DNA from 3 places in the Clostridium sediminicola genome. Region 1 is predicted to be linked to each of the others. Evidence: a T-box and tRNA genes for the amino acid it is inferred to sense, from the RefSeq annotation. Region 1 holds a T-box; the other regions hold tRNA genes.
The links. A T-box is a leader RNA that pairs with one kind of tRNA and senses whether it is charged. The one in region 1 lies ahead of leuS (leucine--tRNA ligase), so its partner is inferred to be a tRNA-Leu.
Positions count from the first base shown of each region.

Region 1 (3,179 bases):
TACTGGTACTTTGTCTTCTCCAACTTCTTTTAACTCTAAATCTTTTGTAATTCTTCCAACCAACATTATTTTATTCATAATGACCTCCAAATTTGATTAATTTATTTGAAGTATATCCAGTTGAAAAATTTATAAACATTTATTTTAGAAAAATATCATTTTTATTCCAAATATAATTAGTATAATTCCACCTAGATAGTCTGCGTATTTAGCGACTACATCAATTTTTCTTAAATACTTTGATATTAATAAAGCTAGAGTACACATTATTAATGTTATTATTCCAATAAATACTGTTTGAAGAAATACATTTATATGATTCAATATATTATTTAGAACAGTAAATCCTATAACTGCAGCATCTATACTTACTGATATTCCTAAAATATAGTACATTTTTCTATTATTTAAAACCTTACAATCATCCTTATCTATTCCTTCTTTTACCATTAACACTCCTACAATAGCAATAATTATTCCTCCTACTATTTTAGGTACCGCTACTATATAAATATTAAAGATTAGTCCTGCATATGCCCCCAAGTATGAAAATAAAAATTGAAAAAAACCAAATGAAAGTATAAATAAAAATTTGTTTTTAATAGGTAAACTTTTATTTAATCCTATACATAACATTACTCCAAAAGCATCTAAGGATAATGCTATTGCTATAAAAAACAATGAATATATATCCAAATTAATCTCTCCTTTTACAATTCACAGTTAACATCACACAATTATGAAAATGTTTCTCAAGCGAAAGCTTCTAATCATTTTTTCCTTTGAGAATCTAATAAAAACTATAATTTAATATTTTACCAATGACAATCAACATAAATAAGTAAATATTAATTTTATCTTCATATTATATCATATATTTACCAATTTTGTTCTATATTATTTCCTTTTGTATAGCAAAAGTACCTTATATCAATCTGATGAGCAGATAAAGGCTTGGTTAAAGATTTTCTGCAGAAAATCAACCTTTACTGCAAACAGTACACTGTGAACTGACAACTGTAACTATGAGCTATTTTTCACTTGACAGCTATTATATGATAAATTATAATTATGTGATAAAGAAATATTTTATTAGCTATGAAGGAGAGTATTAGCATATTTTTGTTAATAAAGAGAGCTATCGGTTGGTGAAAGGTAGCAATGAGAGATGTGAACTTACTCTGGAGCTTTGTCGGTTAAAACCCGTTATACTGGAAAAGGGAGGCTTTAGCCTAACAAGAGTGGTACCGCGGAAAATGCTTTCGTCTCTTGTTTGGGGGATGGCTTTTTTTGTTTGAATAGAATTATTAAAACAAACATTTGTAAGTTATAATCATAAGTTAAAGTTTTCAATATATGAAAGATGTTCATAACTTATCACTTATGCCTTACAACTTACAACAATTATTGCTACGCAATTTACAAATACATTCGTTTATTAGGAGGAATTTACTATGGGTAAATACGGAACTGCTATTGATAAAAAATGGCAAGACAAATGGGAAAGTACTGGTTTCCATAAATTTGATGAAAATGCTCCTGGAGAGAAATTATATACATTAGAAATGTTCTCTTATCCTTCTGGTGCAAAACTTCATGCTGGACACTGGTTCAACTATGGTCCTACTGATTCATGGGCTAGATTTAAAAAAATGCAAGGATATAATGTTTTCCAACCAATGGGATTTGACGCATTCGGCCTACCTGCAGAAAATTATGCTATAAAAACTGGAATTCATCCAAAGGACTCAACTGAAAAAAATATTGAAAACATGGAAACCCAATTAAAAGCTATGGGAGCAATGTTTAACTGGGATCACGAAGTTATAACTTGTATGCCAGACTACTATAAATGGACTCAATGGATTTTTGCTACATTATATAAAAATAATCTTGCATATAGAAAAAATGCTCCTGTTAATTGGTGCCCTAGCTGTAATACTGTACTTGCTAATGAGCAAGTAAAAGAGGGTTTATGTGAAAGATGTGATACTGAAGTAATAAAAAAAGATTTAACTCAATGGTTCTTGAAAATCACTGATTATGCTGAAGAATTATTACAAGATTTAGATAAACTTGATTGGCCTGAAAAAACTAAAGCTATGCAAAAGCATTGGATAGGCAAATCAAAAGGTGCAGAAGCTACCTTTAAGATTGAAAATACTGATTTAACTTTTGATGTATTTACAACTAGAGTTGATACTCTAAATGGAGTAACTTATGTTGTTTTAGCTCCTGAAAGTCCATTTGTAGACAAAGTTGTTACTTCTGAAAATAAAGAAGCTGTTGAAACATACAAACTTGAAGCTTCTAAACAATCAGATATTGAAAGACAATCAATTACAAGAGAAAAAACTGGTGTATTTACTGGAGCTTATGCAATAAATCCGGTTAATGGAAAAAGAGTTCCTATCTGGGTTGCTGACTATGTACTGGCAACTTATGGTACTGGTTGTGTAATGGCTGTACCTGCACATGATGAACGTGATTATGAATTTGCAAAGAAGTTTAATTTACCAATAGATAGAGTTATCAAAGGAAAAGATGGAGAAGATGATTCGCTTCCTTATACAAACCATGGAACTTTAGTTAATAGTGGTGAATTTGATGGATTAAAAACTGCTGATGCTAAAGGCGCTATAGTTAAAAAACTAAGTGAAGATGGTCTTGGAAGATGGAAAATAAATTATAGACTTCGTGACTGGCTCGTATCAAGACAAAGGTATTGGGGTGCTCCTATTCCTATCATTCATTGTGAAAAATGCGGCTCAGTAGTTGTCCCTAATGAGCAACTACCTTTAGAACTACCATATAATGTTGAATTTACTCCTGATGGAAAATCTCCACTTGCTAAATGTGATGAATTTATTAATACAACTTGTCCAACTTGTGGTGGTCCTGCAAAAAGAGAAGCTGACACTTTAGATACTTTTGTTTGTTCTTCATTCTATCAAATGAGATATGTTGATAATAATAACAGCGAAATTATATTTGATAGAGATAAAGTAAATAAAATGCTTCCTGTAGACAAATACGTAGGTGGTCCAGAACATGCTTGTATGCACTTACTTTATGCTAGATTTATTACAAAAGCGCTTAGGGACTTAGGTTATCTTGATTTTGATGAACCATTTAAGTCTTTGACTCACCAAGGGTTAATTTTAGGTCCCGATGGAATG
Region 1 covers NZ_BAABMF010000014.1:17,741-20,919, reverse strand. The annotation lists gene ACQ3F0_RS19000 (single-stranded DNA-binding protein) at 1-78, opposite strand, end outside; gene ACQ3F0_RS18995 (manganese efflux pump MntP) at 145-696, opposite strand; T-box leader at 1,090-1,273, shown strand; gene leuS (leucine--tRNA ligase) at 1,455-3,179, shown strand, end outside.

Region 2 (3,179 bases), on a different contig from region 1:
TTACAATAAACCTAAAAAATTACATGAAGTTATGTTAATTAACAAAAATTAACAAAAGGAGTAGAGTGATGGTTTCTAATAAATTTAGCAATCGTAGAGAAGTGGATAATATAAAAAAAGAAATTGAAAGAGTTAGGTTACTATTGAATACTCAAGTAAGTAGTAATTATAAAAAGTGTTTAGATCCAGAAGTAATTAAATTAAGTCAATATTTGGACAAACTCTTAAATGACTATTTTAAATGTTCTCATTAAATTCATATATTCATAGTAAATAAAAATAGAATTAGTGTATAATAAAAGTATAACTTTATTTATTTACTAGGGAGGAATGGATAATGAAAGTAATTAAAAGAGATGGTAGAATGCAAGATTTTGATAAAAACAAAATCAAAGTTTCTATAATGAGAGCTTCGGATGATGCAAAGGAACCTTTTAATACTTCTGATATTGAAAATGTGACTGGAAGTGTCACAAAAGCTTTAGGAGATAGAGTTGAAATAAAAGTTATAGAAATACATGAAATCATTCTTAAAACTTTAAAAGATTTTGGGTTTAATAAAACAGCTGAGTTGTTTGATAAAGTTAGTAATTTGACATAAGATTATGAATAAATAGTAAAACTCTAGATTTCTAGAGTTTTTATTTTAGTCATTTATGGACTTGTTAAATAATTGATAGTATAATTTATCTGTTCGGGTAAAATTAAATGGAGAAAGTGAAGTGAATTGTAATTGGATATTTTATTTATCATTAAGGCTGTAATTATAGGGATAGTTGAAGGTTTTACAGAGTTTATTCCGGTTTCATCTACTGGGCATATGATTATTATTGGACATCTTATCGGGTTTGTTGGTAATAGTGATCCAACAAGTTTATACTCAAAAGAATTTACGGATATGTTTGAGGTTGTAATTCAATTAGGTGCTATTCTTGCTATCGTAGTTTTATACTGGGGTAAGATAATGGATACATTGAAGAATTTTTCTCCTAAACATAAAAATTCAGGACTGATTTTTTGGCTCAAAATTATAGTGGCTAGTTTACCAGCAGCTGTTATAGGATTGAAATTTGATGACTTGATAAAAGCAAAATTATTTCATGCTTTACCTGTAACATTGGCTTTACTTATAGGTGCTATTTGGATGATATACGCGGAAAATAAGTTTAGAGGAAAATCAGTTACTAAATTAATTGATGATATTTCTTTTAAACAAGCACTGATTATTGGCTGTTTTCAATGTTTAGCAATGTGGCCTGGAATGTCAAGGTCTGCTTCTACTATTATTGGTGGTTGGATAGTAGGATTGTCAACTGTTGCAGCAGCAGAATTTTCGTTTTTTCTTGCTTTACCTGTAATGGTTGGGGCTTCTTTGCTATCTTTCATTAAAATGCAGATTACTCTAAATACTATTCAAATAATTGCTTTAACAGCAGGATTTATTGTTTCATTTATTGTAGCATTAGTTGTAGTAGACAAGTTTATTGGATATCTTAAAAAGAAAGAAATGAAAGTGTTTGCATATTATAGAATTATTGTTGCGGTATTATTGTTTGTTTTGTTTTTTACTAAAGTTATAAGTATATAATGGTTATTCCACAAAAAGTAATCTAGTTGAACTTCGACCACGATATATAGCGTCAGAACGTATCAATCTGCGGTAGTATTGTGGTCGATTTTAGTTCAATTTACTTTTTGTGGTTTAACCATATAATAAAAAAGTGCGAACAAGTTCGAAATTTATAGTGACAAGTTACAAGTGATAAGTGACAAGTTGTGGATACCTTTCGCAATCCCATCATCGAAGATGATAAAGACTTAGTTAAAGATTTTCTGCAAGAAAATCAACCTTAACTTGTCACTTGTAACTTATCACTTGTCACTGATTTAGTTCGTCTTTTATTTCAATTGCGCCAATACTATTTAAAAACATAATTAATTTTTAGAATAAAAAAAATCTAGTCAAAAGACTAGATTTTTTGTCTCACCAAACTTGGTGCCGAAGACCGGAATCGAACCGGTACGGTGTGTTAGCACCGCAGGATTTTAAGTCCTGTGCGTCTGCCAGTTCCGCCACTTCGGCATGTCCTGTTTTGCCGACAAATAGAATTATACAATGATATTTAACATGTGTCAAGGAATTTTAGAATATTTTTTTGCGAATTGGAAATAGTATAATTGTAGAGTTAATCAAAGTTCCTATTTCTCCTCGAAATAGCTTTCATAAAATTCGCTTGTTTCACAAATAGAAAAAGACTTGAGATCCAAGTCTTTTTCTATTTGTGATTATTAATAATCTGAGTAAGATATAAGTGTTTTACTCTTCATTTTCTTTATTTTCTTTTATAATGAAGTCAGAATTATTAGTTTTAAAAGGAAGTAAAAGTAATATTGAACATATTACAATTAGGCTCATACTAACTAATTGAGCTACTCTAAATGATCCAAACATTAAGCTGTCTGTTCTAAGACCTTCTATAAAGAATCTTCCTACAGAATAAAATATTAAATATAAACAGAAGAGACCACCCTTTTTCAAATCTTTGAACTTTCTGCTTATAAAAATTAGTAATCCAAAAACAAAAAGGTTCCATATAGATTCATATAAAAATGTTGGGTGATAGTAGGCACCATTTATATACATACCTTCTTGGATAAATTGAGGAAAACGAGAAATAAATTCTTTAGTAACTTCTCCTCCATGAGCTTCACTATTCATAAAATTGCCCCATCTACCGATAGCCTGACCAATTATAAAAGCAGGAGCTATAATATCTAATAATCTTAGAATACTAATTTTCTTGTATTTACACATGAAGTATGCAGCTAATACTGCACCAATTATACCACCATGAATAGCAAGGCCTCCCCCTCTTAAATTCAGTATTTGGGAAGGATTATTTCCATAATAACTCCAATTGAAAATAACATAGTATAATCTAGCACCAATAATTGCAACTGGAAGTCCAACTATAAATATATCAGTAATTTTATCAAAATCTACTTCATAAAATTTACTTTGGTAATTTCCTACCAGTAAACCAACCAAAATTCCGGTTGTTATTAATATTCCATACCAATGTACACTAATTCCAAATAATTCGAATGCTATAGGGTTCATAATATCACTACCTTTGTATTATTTTATTGCCGTCGCTTTCTAAGACAATATTACCATT
Region 2 covers NZ_BAABMF010000003.1:337,985-341,163, reverse strand. The annotation lists gene ACQ3F0_RS08345 (Spo0E family sporulation regulatory protein-aspartic acid phosphatase) at 69-254, shown strand; gene ACQ3F0_RS08340 (ATP cone domain-containing protein) at 338-601, shown strand; gene ACQ3F0_RS08335 (undecaprenyl-diphosphate phosphatase) at 740-1,588, shown strand; tRNA gene ACQ3F0_RS08330 (tRNA-Leu) at 1,995-2,083, opposite strand; gene lgt (prolipoprotein diacylglyceryl transferase) at 2,318-3,121, opposite strand; gene ACQ3F0_RS08320 (ComEC/Rec2 family competence protein) at 3,129-3,179, opposite strand, start outside.
Region 2: it has a tRNA-Leu gene. The T-box ahead of leuS (leucine--tRNA ligase) is inferred to sense a tRNA for this amino acid. The anticodon was not compared.

Region 3 (3,179 bases), on a different contig from region 1:
TTAGAAACGACATCTAAAAAAAGAATTAGAAGAAAGAAGAAAAAAAGCAATAATAAGAAAAAAATATTAGGTGCTGTTATGGGTATTGCTATTGTATGTGCTGCAATAATAGGATATTTATATTTAGAAGTAAAAAAATGGGACAATAAAATGATGCCAAACATTAGCATCGAAAAAATTGATTATACAGGCAAATCTAAAGCAGAAGTATTATCTGTACTAAATGAAATTTATGGTAATAATGTTTTGGAAAAAATAGTTGAGATACAAGGGATTGATAAAACATATTCTATAGGATATACAGAACTAGATGTAAAGTATAATATTGATGAAACTGTAGAAAAAGCTTTTGAACATGGCAGAGAATTAGGACTTATAGATAAATTTAAATTAATTAAAAACCCTAAAACTGTAGAGTTTGATTTAGAATTTACGTATAACAAAAAGGCGATTGAAAATGTTATAAATACTATGGAAAAAGAAATAAATGCTGAGCCTGTAAATGCTACAATTAAGTATCTTGGCAATGGTAAATTCGAGGTTAAAGATGATGTTAAAGGTGCAAAGTTAGACTTTGAAAAGCTTTCAAAGGATATTAATGAAAAAATACAAAGTGAAGCTGATGATTTAACTATATTGGCTCCTATTAATGAATTGGTTGCAGATGTTACTGGGGAGCAATTAAGAAGTATTGATTCTAATGTTGGATCATATTCGACTAATTATAAAACTTCTTCATGGGCAAGATCAACTAATATTGATCTTGCAACTAAAGCAATAAACGGAACAATATTAATGCCAGGAGAAGAATTTAGCTTTAATGATGTAGTAGGGAAAAGAACTGAAGCAAAAGGATATCAAGTAGCGCATGTTATAGTAAGAGGTGAGTATGTAGATGGTTTAGGTGGAGGTATTTGTCAGGTTTCTACAACGTTGTATAATGCAGCTTTATTAGCAGGACTTGAAATTACTGAAAGATCACACCATACTTATCCATCAAGTTATGTCCCAATAGGTCGAGATGCAACAGTAGATTATGGAAATATAGATTTAAAATTTGTCAATAATCAAGAGTATCCAATATATATATCTGCGTATACTAGCAATAAAAGTGATTACTTTACAATATACTCAAGTAATAATTTAAACAAAACAGAAGAAAGAATATGGAATGATGTTTATAAAACATTTCCAGCAACTTATAAGACAATTGAAGATCCAACATTGACTGTAGGGACAGAAGAAATTGATAAAAAACCACACACTGGTTATAAGGTGAAAGTTTATCGTCAAGTAACTGAAAATGGGGTTAAAGGAAAAGTGGAAACAGTATCATCAGATTATTTTGTACCATCAAATGGTGAAAAAAGAGTTGGTACTAAAGTTGTAGAAGAGCCAGTAGTAGGTGAAGAAACTCCTACTGAAGGAACTGGCACAGAAGAAACACCTACTACTGAAACTATTGCTGAATAATTAAATATTAATTATGAAGTATTTTAGAAGAAAAAAACACGTTAATACGTGTTTTTTTTATAATGTATGCAATAAAATTGAAAAGTTTGTTAATAATACTTATTTAGGATATAATAAGAAAGTGTTTAATATAAAGAATATAGTGACAAGTTACAATAACTTGTCACTATTATAGATATAACTACTAAGTAGTATATATGCGGATATGACGGAATGGCAGACGTGATAGATTCAGATTCTATTATCCAGAAGGATGTGCAGGTTCAAGTCCTGTTATCCGCACCAATAAAATTCAATGTAAGAGGAGCGAACAAAAATGAGCTATAAATTAATATGTATTGATATGGACGGTACATTATTAAATGATGAAAAGAAAGTTAGTGAGGAAAATAAAAAAGCTATAAAAGATGCTCATGATAAAGGGGTACACATTGCTATATGTACAGGAAGATTATTTACATCAGCAAAAAATTATGGCGATATTATTGGGGTTAAAGCACCTATTATTGCTTCAAATGGTGCGTATATAAGAGAAAAAGATGAAGAAAGAGTAATTTATAAGAAGACTATTGATAGAGATATTGCTATAAAAATATATGAAACAATCAAAAAGTTTAAATTTAGCAAATTTTTCAATACTTTTGATGTAATTGCATCTGAAGGGCCGTTTCCTGATTGGTATATGTATATAAAATTTAATGAAGGATTACCAGAAGAAAAAAGAATTAAGTTAAAAGAGTATGAGACTTTCTATGATTTTATAAAGGAAAGTAATGGAGAAATTTTAAAATTTGTCGCTGCATCAAAAGATATCGAAGAACTAGAAACAGCAAAAGTGGAACTTAGAAAATTAAATGATATTGAAATATTTAGATCTTCACCAATGAATTTTGAAATAAATGCAAAAGGGGTTTCTAAAGGAAATGCTGTGAAAAAATTAGCTGAGATATATGGACTAGATAGTAGCGAAGTAATCTGCATAGGTGATAGCAATAATGACATGTCTATGATTGAGTATGCTGGTTTAGGTGTTGCAATGAGAAATGCTGAAGACGAGGTAAAAGATATTGCTGACTATATTACAGAAACAAATAATAATTGTGGAGTTGCTAAGGTTATTAGAGAGTTTATACTTGATAAATAGAATATATAATTTGAAAAATATTAATTATTTTTAAAATTTTAAAAAATTACTTGTCGATTATTTGTTAATAGAGTATTATAGAATTGAACCTTAAAATTGGTTTGATAAATCTACTTTTGGGAGGGGCAGCATGTCGGAAGAAGTGTTAAATATAGTATTATATCAGCCGGAAATACCACAAAACACTGGTAATATTGGTAGAACTTGTGTTTTAGTAAATGCAAAATTGCATTTGATAAAACCATTAGGATTTGATATAGATGAAAAGAAAGTTAGAAGAGCTGGATTGGATTATTGGAAAAATGTAAACTATGAAATTCATGAGTCATTTGAAGCATTTGTTGAAAAGTACCCAGATGCTAGAATATTTTTAGCCACTACAAAAGGAACAAAATTCTATACGGATGCAAAGTTTGAAGAAGGCGATTTTATTGTTTTTGGAAGAGAGTCATCAGGATTGCCTAAAGATATTATGGAAACCTATACAGAAAGTTCGATAAAGATACCTATGATAGATTCTACAACTAGATCTTTGAATCTTTCAAATACTGCTTCTATCATT
Region 3 covers NZ_BAABMF010000005.1:253,558-256,736, reverse strand. The annotation lists gene ACQ3F0_RS11525 (VanW family protein) at 1-1,473, shown strand, start outside; tRNA gene ACQ3F0_RS11520 (tRNA-Leu) at 1,673-1,758, shown strand; gene ACQ3F0_RS11515 (Cof-type HAD-IIB family hydrolase) at 1,790-2,617, shown strand; gene trmL (tRNA (uridine(34)/cytosine(34)/5-carboxymethylaminomethyluridine(34)-2'-O)-methyltransferase TrmL) at 2,748-3,179, shown strand, end outside.
Region 3: it has a tRNA-Leu gene. The T-box ahead of leuS (leucine--tRNA ligase) is inferred to sense a tRNA for this amino acid. The anticodon was not compared.